Regions from separate parts of the Marinobacter sp. PE14 genome, predicted to be linked through region 2. Evidence: riboswitches for the same ligand, from Rfam matches in the RefSeq annotation. Region 2 holds a riboswitch; the other holds the start of a gene.
The links. Region 2 has a riboswitch for cobalamin ahead of ACWJ62_RS08580 (ribonucleoside-diphosphate reductase subunit alpha). Riboswitches for the same ligand answer to the same signal wherever they lie in the genome.
Positions count from the first base shown of each region.

Region 1: it holds a riboswitch for cobalamin, as region 2 does, so the genes downstream of both, ACWJ62_RS07100 (TonB-dependent receptor plug domain-containing protein) here and ACWJ62_RS08580 (ribonucleoside-diphosphate reductase subunit alpha) in region 2, are expected to answer to the same signal.

Region 1 covers NZ_JBQXNY010000002.1:250,232-260,610, reverse strand. The annotation lists gene ACWJ62_RS07130 (QsdR family transcriptional regulator) at 1-398, opposite strand, end outside; gene ACWJ62_RS07125 (response regulator transcription factor) at 559-1,260, shown strand; gene ACWJ62_RS07120 (sensor histidine kinase) at 1,263-2,762, shown strand; gene msrB (peptide-methionine (R)-S-oxide reductase MsrB) at 2,842-4,053, shown strand; gene ACWJ62_RS07110 (3'-5' exonuclease) at 4,067-4,795, opposite strand; gene ACWJ62_RS07105 (putative nucleotidyltransferase substrate binding domain-containing protein) at 4,788-6,662, opposite strand; cobalamin riboswitch at 6,784-7,006, shown strand; gene ACWJ62_RS07100 (TonB-dependent receptor plug domain-containing protein) at 7,142-8,980, shown strand; gene ACWJ62_RS07095 (cobalamin-binding protein) at 9,011-9,895, shown strand; gene ACWJ62_RS07090 (FecCD family ABC transporter permease) at 9,882-10,379, shown strand, end outside.
Region 2 covers NZ_JBQXNY010000002.1:591,120-601,498, forward strand. The annotation lists gene fmdA (formamidase) at 1-675, shown strand, start outside; gene ACWJ62_RS08575 (zinc ribbon domain-containing protein) at 681-1,034, shown strand; cobalamin riboswitch at 1,194-1,372, shown strand; gene ACWJ62_RS08580 (ribonucleoside-diphosphate reductase subunit alpha) at 1,570-4,335, shown strand; gene ACWJ62_RS08585 (ribonucleotide-diphosphate reductase subunit beta) at 4,459-5,517, shown strand; gene ACWJ62_RS08590 (diguanylate cyclase) at 5,684-7,399, opposite strand; gene gtfA (sucrose phosphorylase) at 7,578-9,020, opposite strand; gene ggpS (glucosylglycerol-phosphate synthase) at 9,061-10,379, opposite strand, start outside.

The DNA of each region.
Region 1 (10,379 bases), 340 kb from region 2:
AGCATCCGCGTGTTGGTCTCGACCGTGCGGGTGTGCAGGATTGACTGCGAAGAGGTGAGAATTTTCAGGGCATATTCCGGATCCTGGTTGATGAATCGCCGCAGCGGCTCGAAGTGCAGGATGGCGGAGTTGGTGCGGCGGTACACGCCGACGATGTAGTCCACGCCAGTGCCGGGCGTTTCCGTCATGGCCTGTCGCCAGAGGGGTTCATACAGGGACCAGAGAATCTCGCCGATCAGCAGATCCTTGTTGCCGACCCAGCGAAACAGGGTGGCGCGGCCAATTCCGAGCTCATCAGCCAGCGGCGCCAGGTGAATGCGCTCACCCTTAAGCCACATGCGACGTGCCCGCTTGAACGCCTCGGCCGGTGTTGCCCTGGTTACGGTTTTGTCTGCCACTGAAACCTCATGCCCGAATTTGGGTTCATTTTAACGGCTAAACCCGGAGCCGGCTATGCGCGCGGTTCTGACGGCTTGTGATGGTTTTGTGAACTTTTCCGCCTACACTCTGCCATGAAAGCATCGAAAGCCACCGGCAAATTCAGCGAAGCCCATCACCATGACGCGAACGGTACTGATTATTGAAGACAACCCCGGCATCGGTGAGCTGGTCCGTATGCAGGTTTCAGATCTGGGAATGAAGCCCGTGCTCGTGGACCGGGGGGACACCGGCCTGGAACGGTTCCGGGAGGGCGGCGTCGATCTGGTTATTCTGGATCTGATGTTGCCTGGCCTGGATGGTTTGGCGGTGTGCCGCGAGATTCGTGCCTGCCCAGGCTATGTACCGGTTCTGATGTTGACGGCAAAGAGCACAGAGCTGGATCGGGTCCTGGGCCTGGAGATGGGCGCGGACGATTACCTGACGAAGCCGTTCAGCGTGGCGGAGCTCGCAGCGCGCATCAAAGCGCTTTTCCGACGGGTAGACGCACTCTCTCAGGCAGCGCCTGCAGGCGATCAGGCTGATGAGATTGAGGTGGACGGGCTTCGGATTGATCCGGTTCGCCGGCGAGTGTTTGTGGATGATCGGGAAGTGGACCTGACCGCCCGAGAGTTCGACCTGCTCTGGCACTTTGCCTCCCATCGGGGCCGGGTGTTCAGCCGGGCGCAATTGCTCGATTCTGTGTGGGGTTACAACCATGAGGGCTACGAGCATACCGTGAACACCCACATCAACCGCCTGCGCAACAAGATTGAAGCCGATCCCGCCGACCCACGATACGTCCAGACGGTCTGGGGTGTTGGCTATCGGTTCATGGATTAGCGATGGCCCTGTCTGTCTTCCGTACTCTCTATGCCCGGCTGGCGATCGGTCTGTTCCTGCTGCTGCTCGTGGTGGGTGGGCTCTTTACCTTTCTGAGTCTGGCTTCGGTGAGGGAATACTCGGCTGCGGTCAACCAGCAACTGAACCGCGACCTCGCCCGCAATCTGGTCTCCGACCGCAATCTGGTTACGGATGGCGAACTCAACCGCGATGCCCTGAAGCAGCTCTTCGAGCTGTACATGACGATCAATCCCAGTATTGAAATCTACCTTCTGGATACCGAAGGCAACATCCTTTCCTACTCCGCCGATCCGAACAAGATCAAGCGCAACCGGGTGTCCCTCGAACCAGTCCAGACCCTGCTCGCAAACCCGGGTGCTTATCCACTTCCCGGCGATGATCCGCGCAGTCATGATCGGCGGAAGGTCTTCTCGGTAACGCCGGTGCCAACGGCTGCGGATCCAACGGGTTACCTCTACGTGGTTCTGCGCGGCGAGGAGTACGACCTGGCCGAGGGCATGGTGCACAGTAACCGGCTCCTCCAGTTGGGCGCGGGCGCGCTGGCAGTGAGTCTGTTTGTCGGGCTGCTGGCGGGGCTGGTGTTCTTCCGGCTGCTGACGCGTCGGCTGTCGCGGCTTACCGAGCGGGTGGAATCCTTCGAGCGCGGCATGTTGACTGAGCGCGCCGCGGCGGTGGCGGGTAAAGGCGATGACATTGATTACCTGGCCGCCCGGTTTGATCAGATGGCCCAGCGGATTGTTGCCCAGCTGGACCTTCTGAAACACAAGGATGCCCAGCGCCGGCAGCTGGTTGCCCAGGTCTCCCATGACCTGAGAACGCCACTGGCATCCATCCAGGGTTATATCGAAGCCTTGCGCCTGAAACAGGACACGCTCGGTGCCGATGAGCGGGCACGTTTCCTGGATGTGGCCCTTACCGAAAGCCACCGGCTTGGTCGCCTGGTGGAGGAACTGTTTGAACTTGCCGCACTGGATGCCCGGGAGAAGCAGCCGAAGACAGAACCGTTTGTGGTTGCCGAACTCCTTCATGATGTGGTGCAAAAGCATCAGCCCGAGGCGGAGCGCGCCGGCGTTACCCTGTCGATTGTTTCCGTGGCTCCGATCCAGGTGCTGGCGGATATCGCCATGACCGAGCGGGTATTGGATAACCTGATCAGCAACGCCATCAGCCATTCGCCGAAAGATACGGAGATCACACTGGGTGTTGTTGAACAGGCCGGGGGTGCGGAAATTACCGTCGCGGACGCTGGTCCCGGCATCGATGATGAGGATCTGGAGCACGTCTTTGAACCCTTTTACCAGGCCGCAGGTGCTTCCAGGACGGGGCATGCCGGTCTTGGGCTCGCGATTGCCCAGAGAATGGTGACGCTGCAGCAGGGGAAACTCTCTGTGCGCAATGCCGATGGCGCCGTTTTCAGCATCTGGCTGCCCCTGGCCGGTGACAGTGCCGCGCCGCGCGGCGAAAAATCCACAGCGTTATGAATTCGTAATACCTGGTGAACGTTTTCGTGAATCCGAGACCCTACGCTGTAGGTATGGAATCACGTGAAGGAGAAGTCTGATGAAACGCAAGATTTTGGGATTGTTTTCCGCAGTGGCGCTTGTCTCTGCAGCTGGTCTGTTCACCACCTACGCGGTTGCCGAAAAGTCGGAGTCGCAGATGAGCAAATACGCACCGGATCAACCCGGTCTGGCCGTGGCAACCTTTGCTGGCGGTTGTTTCTGGTGTGTCGAGGCCGGGTACGAGAAGCGGGTGCCGGGCGTGGTGGAAGTCGTCTCGGGCTATTCTGGTGGGAAAGAAACGAGCCCTTCCTATAATCAGGTTGCCTCGGGGCGGACTGGCCATACCGAAGCGGTACAGGTCTATTACGACCCGAACGAAATGACATACGAGGGCTTGTTGCAGGCGCTCTGGCGGATGATGGATCCGACCGATAATCAAGGTCAGTTTGTGGACCGTGGCCAGCAGTATCGACCGGCTATTTTCTACCATAACGCTGAGCAGAAGCGCCTGGCCGAAGCGGCCGTTGCAGAATTGGAGGCTTCCGGAGTTTACGAGAAACCTGTGGTAATCGAAATCGTGCCATTTGAGAAATTCTACCCGGCCGAGGAATATCATCAGGATTACTACGACAAGAACCCGGTGCGCTACAACTTCTACACCTTCAACTCTGGCCGCTATCAGTTTATCGAGAAGGTGTTTGGTGAAGATTACGAGCTCGATTACACCCGGTTTCAGGAGAATGCCTCGGTGGATGCCAGTGACGACCTGGTGGGCAATGAGAGCGCCAGCGCAGAGCCAGGTCAGATGGGCAGTGGCTTTAATCCCGGAAGCTTTGAAAAGCCGGATCAGGATGTCCTCAAACAGCGCCTGACCAACATGCAGTACGAGGTGACCCAGGAAGATGGTACTGAGCCGGCATACAACAACAAGTACTGGGATAACAAGAAGCCCGGCCTTTACGTCGATATCGTCTCGGGCGAGCCGCTGTTTTCCTCACGAGACAAGTACAAATCCGGCACCGGCTGGCCCAGCTTCACCCGGCCCATCACGTCAGACGCCGTAGTGGAGCATGAGGACAACTCCTTCTTCATGAACCGGACGGAAATCCGCAGTGTCCGCGCGGACTCCCATCTTGGCCATGTATTCAACGATGGTCCCGCGCCGACCGGCCTGCGCTACTGCATGAACTCCGCGGCGATGGACTTTATCCCCCTTGAAGACATGGAGGCGGCAGGTTATGGCAAGTGGATCGAGGAGGTGAAACCGTAGTCCGACATCAGAATCACAGCCAGAGATCCGCTACTCGGGTTTCTCGGCTGAAATGATGTAACACCTGCGCCTGAAGAAGTTCGGCAGTGGCAACGGCATCAATCAGAGCGTTATGGGCCGCGTAGTGGGGAAGTCCATAGCGCAGCCGACTGTCGGCCAGGCGAATGGAAACGGGCTTTTTTCCCATCAGTTTTTGCCATCGCGATGGGTTTCGATCCGGATGAAGGTGGGCTTCAATAGCCATCGTGTCGATGACGGGAAATCGGATGCCCTCCCCCAGGCGCCATTGCAGGGCGACGTCGAAGAACGTCCTTTCAATATTGCGGTAGTGGACGACAGGAATCCGGCCGTTCAGGCAGGCAAACAAATCCTTCAGGATATCTTTCATATCCGGTGCTTTGTCGATGTCGCTGTGGGTAATGCCGTGGATAGTAATGGAGGTTTGGTGCAGAGGGAGTTTCGGGCGCACGATCCAGTGTCGGGCTTTGCCCAGCGCGATGCCGTCCAGGGTGAAGGGCACCAGACCAATACTGACAATGGAATGCCGGGTTGCATCAAGCCCGGTGGTCTCGAAATCCAGCGCGACTAGGGGAACCTCAGACAAAGGCGTGTCCGGAGACACGCACCCGCTCTCGTAAAAGGCTCTCAGAATCGGGGACTTGCTTTGCTCAGCCAGAGCTCCAAACTGCTCGGGCCACGGCAGGCTGGTTACAGGGTTCTCGGCCGTCTCTTCATTAGACATTACGGGCCACCCCGGCGTTGTACCGGAATTTCAAAAACTTCTGGGCACCGCTGACCACCTGAAATGCGTCCTTGAGGTGGCTGCGCTCAAACGGCGAGAGATCCTCGGGCCGAACATTGTTGTCCGGCTGCCGATCAGCCTCAATGGCCAGCGCCTGGTGCCGAATACGGACGATGGAGATGAACTCCAGAGCATCCCTGAGATTGCCCAGATCGTCGTCCAGCAGGAGCTTGGTGTTGCCAATGGCTTTCAGCCGTTCAAACGAGTTCTGTGCACGGGAGCCGCAGGCCAGGGCGTGAACCCGAATCAGATCCGACAGGGGCGCCGTTCCCCGACGTTTCAGGTTGAAGGTCTTCTGGTGCTTGCCATCTTCTTCCAACACGAAGGTTCGGAAGAAGCCAATCGGGGGAGTGCGGTTCAGGGCATTGCGGGCCAGCATTGCCAGGAACCGCTGGCTGTTGCTGGCCTTGTCGGCCACCAGTGTCTTCAGCTGTTCGGCAAATTCGGTCTCCCCGTAGATGCCGTCCAAGTCAAAGAAAATATTGCTGTTTAACAGGGCTTCAGCTTTCGGATTATCAATCCAGTCGGTGAAGTAATCCTTCCAGACCCGCAATGGCTGCCGCCATTTTTTGTTGGTGGCCATGATGTCGCCGGTGCAATAGGTGTAACCGCAATCAGCGAGCCCATCGCTGACAAATTTTGCCAGCGCCATAAAATACTCATCGTGCTCTTCCGGCACAAAACTGTCGTCCAGGATCATGGCGTTGTCCTGGTCGGTAACCACCAGCTGCTCGTCGCGCGCCATGGAACCAAGCGCCATAAAGCAGTAGGGAACGGGGGGCGGGCCCAGTTTCTCTTCGCCCAATTCCAGCAGGCGCTGGGTAAAGCTGCGCCCGATGCCGGCCATGGCACTGCCGATCATATGGGAGTTGGCATCCTCGTTAACCATACGAACGAAGCTGTCGCGCACATCCTCGCTGATTTTCTTCAGGCCTTTGACATCATGCTGATGGTAAATGTTGCTGACCAGGTACAGGCTGCTCTGGCTCTCGTATTTCACGATGTCGGACAGTGCGATTACGCCCCGAACTTCATCCCGATCCATCACCGGAAGATGATGAACGTTGTTGTGCAGCATTGTGAGCATGGCCTCGAATATGAACATACTCGAGCGGATGGAAATCGGGTTTTTCGACATGATGTCGCTGATGGGGGTTTCCGATGCCAAGGCCTCGCTGAGAGCACGGGTGCGCAGATCCCGATCAGTAATGATGCCCTTGAGCAAGGGCTTATCGCCTTCCTTGTCCATCAACAACAGGGCAGAGACGCCCTGTTCGGTCATTATCCGGGCGGCTTCCTGGAGACGAACGGTACAGGGCGCCGAAACAGGCTCGCGGGAAATCAGCCGGGTGACCTTGGACGTCATCAGCTGGTTGGATTTTTCCCGTCTGGATAACGCGGATCTCAGGCGGCTTCGGTCTTCCACCTCGACGAAATCTGCAAAGCCATCGTCGTTTTCCCAGAGGTACTGAAAAGTTTCGTAAGGGATCTTGTAGAGTAAAGAGTCTTCCAGGGCCTTGGCTGGGAAGCGCACCTTCCTGTTCATCAGCAGGCCGAACTGGCCAAAAACTTCACCTTCGCTGATCCGGTTATACAGTTCTCCCGATCGTCGATAGATCTCGACGGCGCCGCTGCGAACATAAAAAAGCCAGCTACTGGGGTCGCCGAACTCCAGGATCTGGCTTCCGGCCTTGAAATACACAACCTCGATGTCGCCAACCACTCGGTCGAGCATCTCCTCGGCCATCTCGTCAAACGGCGGGTATTGTGCCAGGTGATTGCGGATGTCGATGAGCTCGGCCTGCATAAAACTCCCTGTTCTGGCGAATAAAAATGATTGTTAGCCATGGAATATAGCAGTGGCAGAGGCCTGCGGCCATGTCGACCTTTGATGGATTTCATTGACCACTTACCCCGGTGTTGCTAGCCTTGCCACACTTTTTTCAGGTGTCCGTCGCAAAGCGCGACGGGTGAAACGGGAAATCGGTGAGCCTGGTTACGCCAGCGCAAGTCCGATGCTGCCCCCGCAACGGTAAGCAGGACAACGGCAATCTGTGCGCCACTGTGTCGCCACGACATGGGAAGGTGATTGCCCGGGAACCTCAGGTTCCGCCTGCCAGCCCGGAGACCGGCCTGGAAAAACACCCGATGTTGCGGTGGGCGACCTGGGTGGGTGATATGCCGGTTCCGCTTTCCTGACACCAGTCTACCGCCTGCCCCCATTCCCTGTTCCGCAACAAAACCCAGATTCCCGTGCGGGTGCGCGCGGAGTGCGGAGCAAGCTTCATGTTCAGAATTCAAAGCCCTGTTGTACTGGCCGGCGTTGCCATGGCCGCCCTGCCTCTGGCCGTTTCGGCCCAGTCTGCCTCAGAGAACGACGCCCTGGATCCGATCGTGGTTACCGCGACACTGGGGCCGAAGACGGTTGGTGAGAGTCTGTCTTCGGTTACGGTAATCGAGAAGGAGGATATCGATCGGCAACAGCCCGCGGAATTCCGCGACCTGCTGCGCGCGCAGCCGGGAATCAACGTGGTGTCGGACGGCAGTTACGGCAAAACCACCAGCGTATTCCTGCGTGGCGCGGGAAGCTCAGGTACAGTGCTGCTTCTCGATGGTATCCGACTGCGCTCTGCCTCTGCCGGCATCCCGCCCTGGCAGTTTTTGCCTCCGGAATTGATGGAGCGGGTTGAACTGGTTCGGGGCGCGAAGAGCTCCCTCTACGGTGCCGATGCGGTGGGTGGTGTCATCCAGGCGTTCACGCTGGAGCCTGAGGCCGGGCGCCAGGGTTGGGGCGAACTAAAGGGTGGCTCCCATGAAACCCATGAGGTGACTGCCGGATTAGCTGGCCGGGAGGGCCGTTCCTCGTTCCTGGCCAGTGGCGTCTATTCGGACACCGATGGCACCAATCTGAGAGATGGCGGTGAAGACAAGGGTTTTCAAAACACCGGTGGCCTGGCGAAGCTGAGCCACAGTTTTGACCAGGGCGGCGGCGCAGGGCTGACGGTGTTCCAGTCTGAAGGCAACACCGAGTTTGAAGGCGGTGATACTGATTTCCTGATCCGTGCCATGGGTCTGCATCTGGAGGCTGTTGCCAGTGACTACTGGCGCACACGGATCCAGTTCTCGGAAGCCCGCGACGAACAGGATACCTTTGGAGCCAATCCCAGTACTTTCGACACATTGTCTCGTTCCGCTCGCTGGGAAAACACCCTGACCGCCGGTGTTCATGAGCTGGTTCTGGGTACGGAGGTCATGATTGATGAAGTGGACGGCACCAGCGATTTCAAGGAAGACAGCAGGACCAACAGTGCGGTCTTTGGCCAGGGTCGTCTGAACTTTGATGCTACCGATCTGATGTTCAGTCTGCGTCTTGATGACAACGAGGCATATGGCAAAGAGGAGACTGGCGGCGTGGCCTTCGGTCACCAGCTGGATCGCGCCCATCGTTTCCGTCTCAGCTATGCCACGTCATTCCGGGCGCCAACCTTTAATGATCTCTATCTGACAGTACCCTTCTACACTGGCAATCCCGACCTCAATGCGGAAGAGGGGCAGATGGTCGAGGCGGGCTTCTCGGGACGATATGACGTCTGGTTCTGGGACATTGCGCTCTATCAGAACGATGTGAAAGACCTGATTACCTACGTCTCTGACCCGGTGACGTTTGAAGGCACCATGGAAAACGTTGAGACGGCCAGAATTCGTGGCGTTGAGGTTTCTTCCGGTATTGAGACTGCTGACTGGAACCTGTCGGCAGCGGTAACCTACGCGGATACCGAGAACCGCGATACCGGCGCACGTTTACCGCGCCGCGCAGAAAAGAATGTGCGTTTGGATGTTGATCGCCTGTTTTCTCAGTGGTCTGTGGGAGCCAGCTTTATCGCCGAGAGTGACCGCTATAACGACGCTGCGAATACCAGCCTGCTGCCAGGCTATGGCAGCGTGGACTTGAGGGCTGCCTGGAACTTTCAGCCTGGCTGGTCGGCCTCGTTCAAGGTGGATAACGTATTGGACCGTCGCTATGCCACCAGCATCGGCTATGACAGTGCCACCTTCGCGCCTTTCGACTATCTGGCCGCAGGCCGAACCTTCATGGCCTCGGTGCGCTATGATTTCCAGCAGTAAATTCACCGATCTGAGAGGCTTCCGCCCTCTATGAGGCACCCCGGGCTCGCTGCATTGTCTGTGCTGTTTCTGCTTGCGCCCTTGTTGGCGCAGGCACAGGGGCCCTGTGCACACGATGCGTTGAACCAGAAGGTATGCCTGGCTGATCCCGCTCAACGTGTTGTTTCCCTGTCACCTGGCGCTACGGAGCTGCTGTTCTCCGCAGGCGCCGGTGCCAAGGTAGTGGCGGTGAGCGCTTGGAGCGACTATCCGGCAGAGGCTGCGGATTTGCCGCAAGTGGGCGACAGCAATCGCCTGGATCTGGAAGCCATTGTTTCGCTGGCACCGGACCTGGTGGTGGCCTGGGTGGATGGCAATTCCCGTAGCCAACTGGAACGGTTGTCTGACCTTGGCATTCCCGTTTTCTGGCTTGCTCCGCGGACGTTTGACGACATTTCCATGGCGGTGTCGGATCTGGCGTCGCTGACGGGGTCACCGGATCTCGGCAAGGAACGGGCCGAAGCGTTTCGCGCAGAAATAGCCACGCTGAAAGCTCAGTATGCCGATGCCAGACCGGTTAAGGTGTTCTACCAGATATGGGACCAGCCGTTGATGACCGTGAACCGGGAAGAGCTGATTAGCAAGGCCATAACCCTGTGCGGCGGCGTGAATGTGTTCGGCGAGCTGCCACGGCTGGTGCCCCGGATCAGTCGGGAGGCGGTTCTCGAGGCCAACCCCGAAGCCATTATTACCGCCGGATCGTCTGACGACAGACAGTGGCTGGAAGCCTGGAAGGCGTTTCCGGGCCTCGCCGCGATAGCCGCCGGCAACCTCTTCCTCGAACCGCCTGACCTGCTGGCGCGCCCTACGCTTCGCATGGCAGACGGCGCCAGACACCTGTGCCAGACCCTGGAGCAGGCCCGTGCCAATCTCTAGCCCTTACAAACCACTCCTGATGCTCCTGATCGCAGGGTTTCTGGCGGCTCTGCTCTCCGTCAGTATTGGCAGCACGGCCATCGGTTTTGAAGACACTCTGCGGGTGATAACCGGCAGTGGCACTGATCTGCAGCAAACGCTGATTCTGGAGCTCCGGCTGCCCCGCACCCTGAGCGCGTTCGCGACCGGTGGTTTGCTGGCCGTGGCCGGGGCTTTGATGCAGGTTCTGTTGCGAAACCCTCTGGCTGATCCTTATGTGTTGGGGCTCTCTGGTGGCGCGGCAGTGGGCGCGTTACTGGCCATGCTGGCCGGCGCTGCCGGTTTTCTGGTATCCGGCTCCGCCTTTGCCGGCGCCATGCTGGCCACCCTGATGGTGTTTGGTCTGGCCCACGGCAGCGGCAGTTGGACCCCATCGCGGCTGTTACTCACCGGTGTGGTAGTCGCCGCCGGCTGGGGCGCCATCATTACCCTGATCCTTTCGATG
Region 2 (10,379 bases):
ACTTTGCCAAATGGCGACACCGCCCACATGGGCCAGTTGACCGGCGACGCGGCCAAGGCTGCGGGTGCCGAAGGCGCGCGTACCGTGCCGCCCCGTGAGCACGGCGGTAACTGTGACATCAAGGATCTGTCACGGGGTTCCAAGGTTTATTTCCCGGTGTACGTGGACGGCGCAGGTCTGTCTGTCGGCGACCTGCACTTCAGCCAGGGCGACGGCGAAATCACTTTCTGTGGTGCCATCGAAATGGCTGGCTGGATTCACCTGCGGGTAAACCTGATCAAGGATGGCGTGAAAAAATACGGCATCAAGAACCCGGTGTTCAAGCCCAGCCCGATCAAGCCCCGTTACGACGATTACGTGATCTTTGAGGGCATCTCGGTGGACGAGGACGGCGGCCAGCATTACCTGGACGTACACGTGGCTTATCGCCAGGCGTGTCTGAACGCCATCGAATACATGACCAAGTTCGGTTACACCAAGGCCCAGGCCTACGCAATTCTCGGCTGTGCGCCCGTGGAAGGCCATATCAGCGGCGTGGTGGATATCCCCAACGCCTGCGCCACGCTCTGGCTGCCAACGGGCATCTTCGACTTCGACATCAACCCGTCCGCCGATGGACCCCAGAAGAAAGTCAGTGGGGGCATGGACGTACCGTTGTCGAAAGATAAGGAGTAATCACCATGCCTGTGTATGACTACAAGTGCCGAGAGCACGGCCTGTTTAACACCCTGGCAACCATGGACGATGCCGCCAAGCCGGCAGAGTGCCCTAGCTGCAAGGCCCTGTCGCCACGGGTGATCGTACTGCCCTCGCACATTGCGGCCATGGACCCGGCCAAAAGGGCAGCTGAGGACAGGAACGAACGGTCGCGGCATGAACCGGTGTTCTCCACCGCAGACCGAAGGGCCAATGATAAAGAGCATAGCCGTGCCTGCGGCTGTGGCTCTCCGAAGCCCGGAAAGTCCATGCTGTTTTACACCGCCGACGGGAAGAAGATGTTTCCTTCCATGCGGCCCTGGATGATCAGCCACTGATCGGCTGAGTAGATGCTGTCACGTGTTTGGCCCCCTTCATGGGGGCCTTTTTTTGTGCCTGCCCACCTTGTCCCTTCCAGATATCGTGTATATAGTGTCTCCATCCTTGGTCAAATACCAGATGTAGTGATCAGTGCGTAACCAACTCGGTCAGCACGTGATCACCCGATGCATTCTGGTATCGGGAATCCGGTGAGAATCCGGAACTGACGCGCAGCGGTATTGGGGAACAAGCGTGGCATAAAGACACTGGCGCAAGCCGGGAAGTCGCCACGCAAGGCCGAATCGAACGATTCACGCCCCTGAGTCCGAAGACCTGCCAGGGAGAAAACTGCACCTTCGCGTTTCAAGGTGAGCAGACCGGACTCAGGCCAAACTCGTAGGTCGGATTAGCGAATGCGTAATCCGACATCCCTGCCTGCGCAAAGCCGCTTTCGTCGGATTACGCATTCGCTAATCCGACCTACGGTGGCGTTCCGTTTCTCTGCCTACGCGATGGTGAAAGGATTTCAACGCGTATTCAGGAGAACACAGCATGTCTGCCTCAGCCCTGGCCGAACCCCGGCCAACCTCGCACACCGATACCGAATCCCTTCAGGTCATCAAACGCAACGGCACCCTCGTGGGCTTTGACCCGTCGAAGATCAGCATTGCCGTGACCAAAGCGTTCCTGGCCGTCGAAGGTGAACAAGCCGCCGGCTCCGCCCGTATCAACGACGCGGTGCACCGTGTCACCGACCAGGTTATCCAGGCCATTGGTCGACGCCTTAAAGCCGGCGGCAAGGTGCACATCGAAGACATTCAGGACCAGGTGGAACTGGCTCTGATGCGAGCTGAAGAGCAAAAGGTAGCCCGGGCCTATGTTTTGTATCGGGAAGAGCATGCCCGGGAGCGTGCCCGCCATGCCCCGGTTGAGGCCCACCCGCACCTGACCGTGAAAAAGACCAGCGGCGAGATCGCTCCGCTGGATCTGGGACTGATGAAGCTGCAGGTAGAACAGGCGGCCACGGGGCTGGAAGGCATTGATGGTGATTCCCTGGTGGACGATGCCCTGACCAATCTCTATGACGGCATTGCCGAGGAAGACGTGCTGTCGGCCTTGATCATGACGGCCCGCAGCCGGATTGAGCGGGAGCCGGACTACAGCGCGGTCACCGCCCGCCTGCTCCTGGAGCAGCTCCGGCTGGAGAATGCGGCTGCCCTGGGTCTGCCCATCAGCCTGCCGCTGGCAGAGATCTACCCCCAGGCTCTGGCGGCCTTCATCGAGGCAGGTATTCGTTATGAGCTGCTGGACGAAGCCCTTGCTGCCTTTGATCTGGAGCGCCTTGGCGCTGCCCTGAAACCGGAGCGTGATCTTCAATTCGGCTTCCTGGGTCTGCAAACCCTGTACGACCGTTACTTCCTGCACTGGAACAAGGCCCGCCTGGAATTGCCTCAGGTATTCTTCATGCGCGTTGCCATGGGCCTGGCCCTGCGCGAAGACGACCCGAATGCTCGGGCCATCGAGTTCTACAACCTGTTGTCGTCCTTTGACTACATGGCCTCCACGCCCACCCTGTTTAACAGTGGTACCCGCCATTCACAGCTGTCTTCCTGCTATCTGACTACTGTGGGTGATGACCTGGAAGACATCTACGGCGCCATCCGCGATAACGCCATGCTGTCGAAATGGGCTGGCGGCCTGGGCAACGACTGGACTCCGGTGCGTGCGCTCGGCTCCCACATCAAGGGCACCAACGGCCAGAGCCAGGGCGTGGTACCGTTCCTGAAAGTGGTGAACGACACCGCCGTGGCGGTAAACCAGGGCGGTAAGCGTAAGGGCGCGGTGTGTGCCTACCTGGAAAGCTGGCACCTGGACATCGAGGAGTTCCTGGAACTGCGCAAGAACACGGGGGACGAGCGCCGCCGTACCCACGACATGAACACCGCCAACTGGGTGCCGGACCTGCTGATCGAGCGCATGCGAGAAGACCGTGACTGGACCCTGTTCTCCCCCAGCGATGCGCCGGATCTGCACGACCTGTATGGCAACGCCTTCCGTGAACGCTACGAGCACTACGAAGCCCTGGCAGAGCAGGGCAAAATCAAACTGTTCAAGAAAATCCCGGCCAAGCAGCTCTGGCGCAAGATGCTCACCGTGCTGTTCGAAACCGGCCACCCCTGGATCACCTTCAAAGACCCCTGCAACCTGCGTTCTCCCCAGCAGCACCGCGGTGTGGTGCACAGCTCCAACCTATGCACGGAAATCACCCTGAACACCAGTGCCGACGAGATCGCTGTATGCAACCTCGGTTCCGTGAACCTGGCGGCCCACATCGCCAACGGCGAGCTGGACGTGCAGCGTCTGGAAAAAACGGTGAACACCGCCGCGCGCATGCTCGATAACGTTATCGACATCAACTACTACGCAGTGCCGCAGGCCCGCAATTCCAACCTGAAGCATCGCCCGGTCGGTCTCGGCCTCATGGGTTTCCAGGATGCGCTCTATCAATTGGGCCTGCCGTATTCCAGCCCGGAAGCGGTTGAGTTTGCTGACGTTGCCATGGAGCAGCTCAGTTATTTCGCCATCCGCGCCTCGGCTTCGCTGGCGGGTGAGCGAGGCGCCTATGAGAGCTATGAGGGCTCACTCTGGCAGCAGGGCACCTTGCCGATCGACTCCATCCAACTGCTGAAGGAAAACCGCAGGGAAGGGGATCTGTCTGTAAATACCAAAGCCCGACTGGACTGGTCTCCCGTACGCGAACTGATCGCAAAAAACGGCATGCGCAACAGCAATGTGATGGCGATCGCCCCGACGGCCACGATTTCCAACATCGTGGGTGTGTCCCAGTCCATCGAGCCGGCGTACCAGAACCTGTTCGTGAAATCGAACCTCTCCGGCGAGTTCACCGTGGTAAACCCCTCCCTGGTGCAGGATCTCAAGGCCGAAGGCCTGTGGGACAACGTGATGGTGAACGACCTCAAATACTTCGACGGTTCCGTGCAGCAGATCGACCGTATCCCGGATGTGCTGAAAGCCCGCTACGCCACGGCCTTCGAGATCGATGCGCGATGGTTGGTGGAAGCCGCCGCCCGGCGCCAGAAATGGCTCGACCAGGCCCAGAGCCTGAACCTGTACATGGCCGAGCCCAGCGGTAAAAAGCTGGACGCCCTGTATCAGCTGGCCTGGGAGCGTGGCCTTAAGACCACCTATTACCTGCGCTCTTTGGGTGCCACCGGCGCCGAGAAAACCGCCCCGGTCGCCGCGCCGCAGCCCCAGGTGTGCAGCATCGACGATCCGGACTGCGAAGCCTGTCAGTAGGTTTTTGATGCCGTAGGTCGGATTAGCGCAGCGTAATCCGACAACCAATCCAGAGTTCAGGAACGAAGTCGGATTACGCTCCGCTAATCCGAACCACGATGAATCGAATGTGAAGGTAAGAAAATGCTCAATTGGGAAGACGATCAGATCACTCAGAATAGACCCGAAGCCCCAGCAGCCCCGGCACCGGTGAACGTGGACGACAAACGCGTCATCAACGGCGAGACCGACATTAACCAGCTGGCGCCATTCAAGTACCCCTGGGCCTGGGAGTACTTCATGAACGCCAACAAGAACCACTGGACGCCGCTGGACGTGAACATGGCCCAGGACGTTCACGACTACCACCACCGGCTCACCGCACCGGAAAAACATGTGTACGAGAACGTGCTGGCCTACCTCACCACCTCCGACATCCTGGCCATGCGCAACATCGGCCTGGCGGTGATGGAGAAGATGAGCGCGCCGGAACTGCAGATCTACCAGGCCCGGCAGGTGTACGAGGAGGCCATGCACACCTGGGCCTACCAGCACTGCATCGAAACCCTGAACCTGGACCAGAGCGAGATCTACAACCGCTACCGGGTGGTGCCCGCCATCAACGGCAAGATCCAGATCGCCAACCGAAGGCTGGACGCCGCCATGCGCCCGGACATGAACCTGCGCAACAAGGACGACCTGCAGGAATTCATCATGTCCTACCTGTTCTTCGCGGCGGTGTTCGAAGGCACTTGGTTCTACAACGGCTTCAGCCCCATCTTTGCCCTGCAGCGCCGGGGCCTGATGCGCGGCACCGGCGAGCAGCTGCAGTACATCCTGCGGGATGAGGCCATGCACTTCTCATTCGGCCTGAAAGTGGTCAACCAGATCGTGGAAGAGGAGAACATTACCTTCGATCCGAAAGCCGTGCGTGACATGTGGGACGAATCCGAGGCCGCCGAGAGAGCCTATGCGGACTACATCCTTCGCGATCCGATTCTCGGTTACTCGGCGGAGTATCACAGCGAGCAGTTCCGCTTCGTGGCCAACCGCCGTGCCCGTACCGTGGGCCTGGAAGAGCCGTTCCCGGGTGCGAAGAATGTTTCGCCCTGGCTGGACGAGCAGGCCACCCTGCGCAAGGAGAAGAACTTCTTCGAGACACGGGTGATTGAATACCAGACCGGGGCTCAGTTGGAGTGGTAGCGGATTAGGCCCGGAGTTCGGCGAAAGGTGTCGCAAAACTCCGGGGAAAACTGCCACTGCTCCATGTGCCGCAAGCTCCATGCGGCGGCTTTCCGAACTTGTGCAAAGGTACGAGTCGATTCAAAACCGGAAGTCTATGCTCTACAAGGGCTGGCTGATTAAGACGTCAACGACTCTTTTCAGGTGGCGGTGAGCGTCTCTTCGGCTCGTCCGATGTGCTGCCAATGCAGACCTGATTCCGCCCCTGGACCTTGGCCTGGTAGAGCCTCTGGTCGGCCGTTGCAATGGCGTGCTCCAGGGTGACGTGTTCGGAATGGCGGCTGGCGACGCCTACGCTGATGGTGCATTGGATTACTTTGCCGTGGTCATTGATCACCAGCTGCTCAACACTCCGGCGGTAACGTTCGGCCACTTTGTGGGCTTCGGCCTGATCTGTCTCCGGCAGTAACAGAGTGAACTCCTCTCCTCCCCACCGGGCGAGGAGATCGCCATGGCGACGTGAGCGATCAAGCTCGCTGGCAATTTTTTTCAGAATTCTGTCGCCAGCGGCGTGTCCGTAACGATCGTTGATACTCTTGAAGTTATCGATATCGATCATCGCCACACAGATGTTCCGATGGTTTCGTGTGACCAGACTCCAGAGTGACTGCGCAACAGGCAAAAAACCGCGCCGATTGTTCAGTCCGGTCAGCAGATCAACCTGGGCCGTTCGTTCGGCTATCACACGGGCATCGACGTTTTTACGAACAAGATCGGCCAGGGCCAACATCAAAAGCATGGCGTCCACCACCATGCCGATGTCCACGGCGTAATAGCCAACCTGAGTATATGAAATGGTGCCGGTTACCGTAAGAGCGGTAATGGTAGCACCCACGGCGGAGGCCAGGGTGCCCAGCATTAAATACCGTGCGGACTCGTTGCCGGATATCCAGCTCGATACTCCCATGTACAGCATCAATACACTGAACACCGGAACGATCAGGAATGCGAGGCGAAGTGCCGGACCCTGTTCGTTTAGCGCGAAACAGATGCCAAATAGCACGAAGTAAGATATGCACAGGACCTGGATGACTCTGTGAAGCCGTGGGCGGTAGAGTTTGGTGCGGAGAAAGTTTGTTGCAAACGCCAGTCCGGAGCTGGCGAAACATAGCATCAACAGGGGAGGTGCCCACTGCTGCCAGACGACCGCCTCGGGCCAGAGCAGGACCATTCCGATCCCGTTGTAGGAAGCCGTCATGGCCACAAAAGTGCCCGTGTACAGTGAATAGTACAGGTAACGCCGCTGCCGAAGGCTGAAAAACAGCATCAGCGTGTAGGCCGAAAGTGCGAACATCAGGCCGTAGACGAAACTGTAGAATGCGGTTTGTGCCTGCTCTTGGTTGTGGCTACTGGCAATGCTCGAAAAATAAAGCGGCAGTTTCATGGGGTCCGCCGTTTCCACCCGCACCAAAAGACGCGTCTTGCCGGGTGGAAACGAGTAATCCGCGCTCGGCAGGCGCTTGGCAAGGGAGCGTTCATTCAGCGCAATACGGTCACCGGCAACAAAGTGCTGCAGCAGACGGTTGTCAGCCACCAGGAAGAAATCCACATGCTCGAGCCAGCCGGTTCCGACGGACACGCGCCGTACGATGGTGTCGTTGGTTGAATTGATAACGTTAGCCACCACCCAGACCGCCTCGGAATTGATGCCACGGGTTAATACACTGGATTCGGGCTTTTGCAGAACAGCGGGATTTCGACGAATGAGGGACTGCACGTCATCAAATGAGAGAGGCTGCTCGTGTTCAACCAGAAAAGCCATGCGATCGACTATGGAGCCCTGATGGTCGGTTTGCGCGTCGATAACCGGAACCAAGCCATCACCGGGAGGCGATTCAGCCAAAACGTGTGTCGCCAGACCCAGAAGTGTCAGGAGGAGAAAGAAAAGGCCCTGCGATCGCACTATGCAATGTACTCGTTTTCGCCGAATTGCCTAGAATATAGGCAAATTCGGAACTTGTCATATGTCATGCGGACCAAAACCAGCCGGAGTGCGTTCGTCAGAATACAGTCAGTGCCGCCTAGCACTCCAGGCGCTTTCTCTCCCCGGACTCCACGTCGACGTATTCAATCTTTACGGTCTTGAAGTTCAGATCGACAAACAGGTGACAGTAGTAATCACCATGGCGCCAGGCCATGGCCACGCTGGAGTCATTGGAGTAGTTCAGCTCGAAATGGCCATCAAAGGCCGGATAGTTGCTGCGGAACTTCATCAGACTCAGCAGGCGTTGTACCACCGGTTTTTGCATCTCCTCGTCCACTTCTTCGAGGGTGTAATAGTGCCGGTTGATATCCCGCAGCTCGCCGGTCTGTTCCATCAGTTCATGATCGTTGCACCCGGCCAGCAGGCCAACGTAATACACCTGAGGAATGCCGGGAGCGAAGAACTGGATCGCCCGGGCGGCGATGTAGGCATCGTCGTTTTGCATCAGGGCATCGTAGAAGGTGCAGGTTAACTGGTAGATCGCGCCTACACTGTGAATGTTCGCCGCTGATCGGCGCAGAATCGGGTCGGCACTGCGTGCGTCTATGTTGTCGATGAGTATTCTTATTTTTTCATCCGGTAGCACCCCTTCGACATCCGGTATGCAGATGCCATCGTGCGTATCCAGCACCGTCACCATGTTACGCGGACACATGCGTAGCCAGTTTTTCAGGTAGGTGCTGTTCGCATCCAGCAGCGAGTAGAGAAGCAGGGGCGGCAAGGCAAAGCCATAGGGATGCATGTTGCGCCGGCTGATAGCGTACTGGTAACTGGTGTGATCGTGCACCTCTGGCAGGCATTCAGCTCCATGCTTGAGGGCCACCTCGTTAATCCAGTCCAGAATCCGGTAAACCTCCGGTTCCACGAGGAAACAACTGGTGCCGATGCGTTTGGTGGTGTAGCCAAACGCGTCCAGCCTCAGCAGGTTTACGCCCTTGGAGGTGAGAAATCCGATGTAGCTCTCCATAAGGCGATAGGCCAGATCGGAATCGTAGTTCAGGTCGATCTGCTGTTCGGTGAACGTGCACCAGACCCGGGTTTTGGTGCCATCGGCCAGCGTCACTTCCCGGAACGGTTCCTTTTCCTTGCGGATATGAATCTTGGCCATGTCGTCCGGGGAGATCTCGCCATACTTGTCGACGTGGACAAACAGATCGGCGTGTTCCGAGTCGAATCCCTTGGCAATGAAATCGAGGAACTCCGGCGACTCATCGGAGATATGATTGACGGTCAGGTCCACACACAGGTCGTATTTCTGTGTAAAGGCTTCGATGTCGTCCCAGGTTCCGAAGTCAGGGTCCACTTCCTTGTGGGTGAGGGGGGAGAAACCGCTATCCGCGTTCGAGGGAAAGAACGGCAGAATGTGAAGACCGCCGATGGCCTCCGAGAGGTGTGTTTCCACCATGGTGTGGAGGTCTTTGAGATCTTTACCAATCCGGTCCGGATAGCAGATCAGCTGCACTGCGTTTTTGAGCAGCATGGCGTTGCTCCTGGTTGTCAGCTTATAGGTGGCGGCCAGTTCAGGCTGCGTTTTTCCCCAGCGGTACGATCTTCTTTAGCTTGGTGTCACGCCGCTCTTCCACGGCCTCGATAAACTCCCGGCCCCAGTATTCGATGTCATATCGACACACGGCCCCATATGCCTCGGCCAGTCGGCTCTGGGCTTCGCTTCGGCTCATGGCCAGCGCGTAGTAACAGGTGTCGGCCAGATCCTGTGGATGGTGGGGGTTGGCCAGGATGGCGCCCCGCAGTTCGGCGGCGGCGCCGGCAAATTCCGAGAGCACGAGCACCCCACGGCCTTTGGTCAGCCCCTGGGTGGCGATGTATTCCTTGGCGACCAGGTTGAGACCGTCCCGAAGGGGGGTAATCCACATGACATCCGCCATGGTGTAATAAGCAACCAGTTCCTCGAACGGCAGGGCGCGGAAGAAGAACTGCACCGGGGTCCAGCCCACCTGGGCAAACTGGCCGTTGATACGGCCCACGGTCTGTTCGATCTGGGCCAGCAGTTCCTCGTAGATGGTCATCCCTTTCGCAGCCGGCACGCACACCATCATCAGGGTGACTTTGGTTTCCAGTTCCGGGTGCTCGGTCAGCATGCGCTCGTAGGCGTGGAGTTTCTCGAGAATACCCTTGGTGAAATCGAGTCGCTCCACGGAGAGAATCAGTCGGATATCGTCCAGTTCTTCCCGAAGGCTTTCCATGCGGGCGATAACGTCGTTATCAGTCAGAGCGTTTCGAACCCGGCTCAGGTCGAGACCAACAGGGTGAGCCCCGAGACCGATCGTCCGATCATTGATCTTGATCTCGGTGCTCATCTCATCCAGTCCCACTGCACAGCCATAAGTCAGAAAACGCGGTGCACATCCGGCCCGTTGGGTGACTTCCAGGGGTGTAACGCCACGGGCCACATCAACAAAGTTCTCGGCTTGCCGGGGAATATGGAACCCGATGTGATCGCACTGCAGCAGGCTGCCGATAATCTCCCGGCGCCAGGGCAGCACGTTGAATACATCGGCCGAAGGAAAGTAGGTGTGGTGAAAGAAAGCGATAGTGACATCCGGACGCAGTTCCCGGAGGAATGCCGGCACCATCCACAGATTGTAATCGTGGATCCAGACCACGGCGTTCTCCGCCGCCTCAGCTGCGGTGCGTTCAGCAAAGAGCCGGTTTACTTTCAGGAATACCTGCCAGTGATCATCCCGGAACGTGGCCCGTTCCCAGAAGGTGTGCAGGGTTGGCCAGAAAGCTTCTTTGGAGAACCGTTTGTAGAAAATATCGACATCTTCCGCGCTTAGCGGTACTCGGGCGGCGACCAGTTTTTCATAGCGGCCGGTGT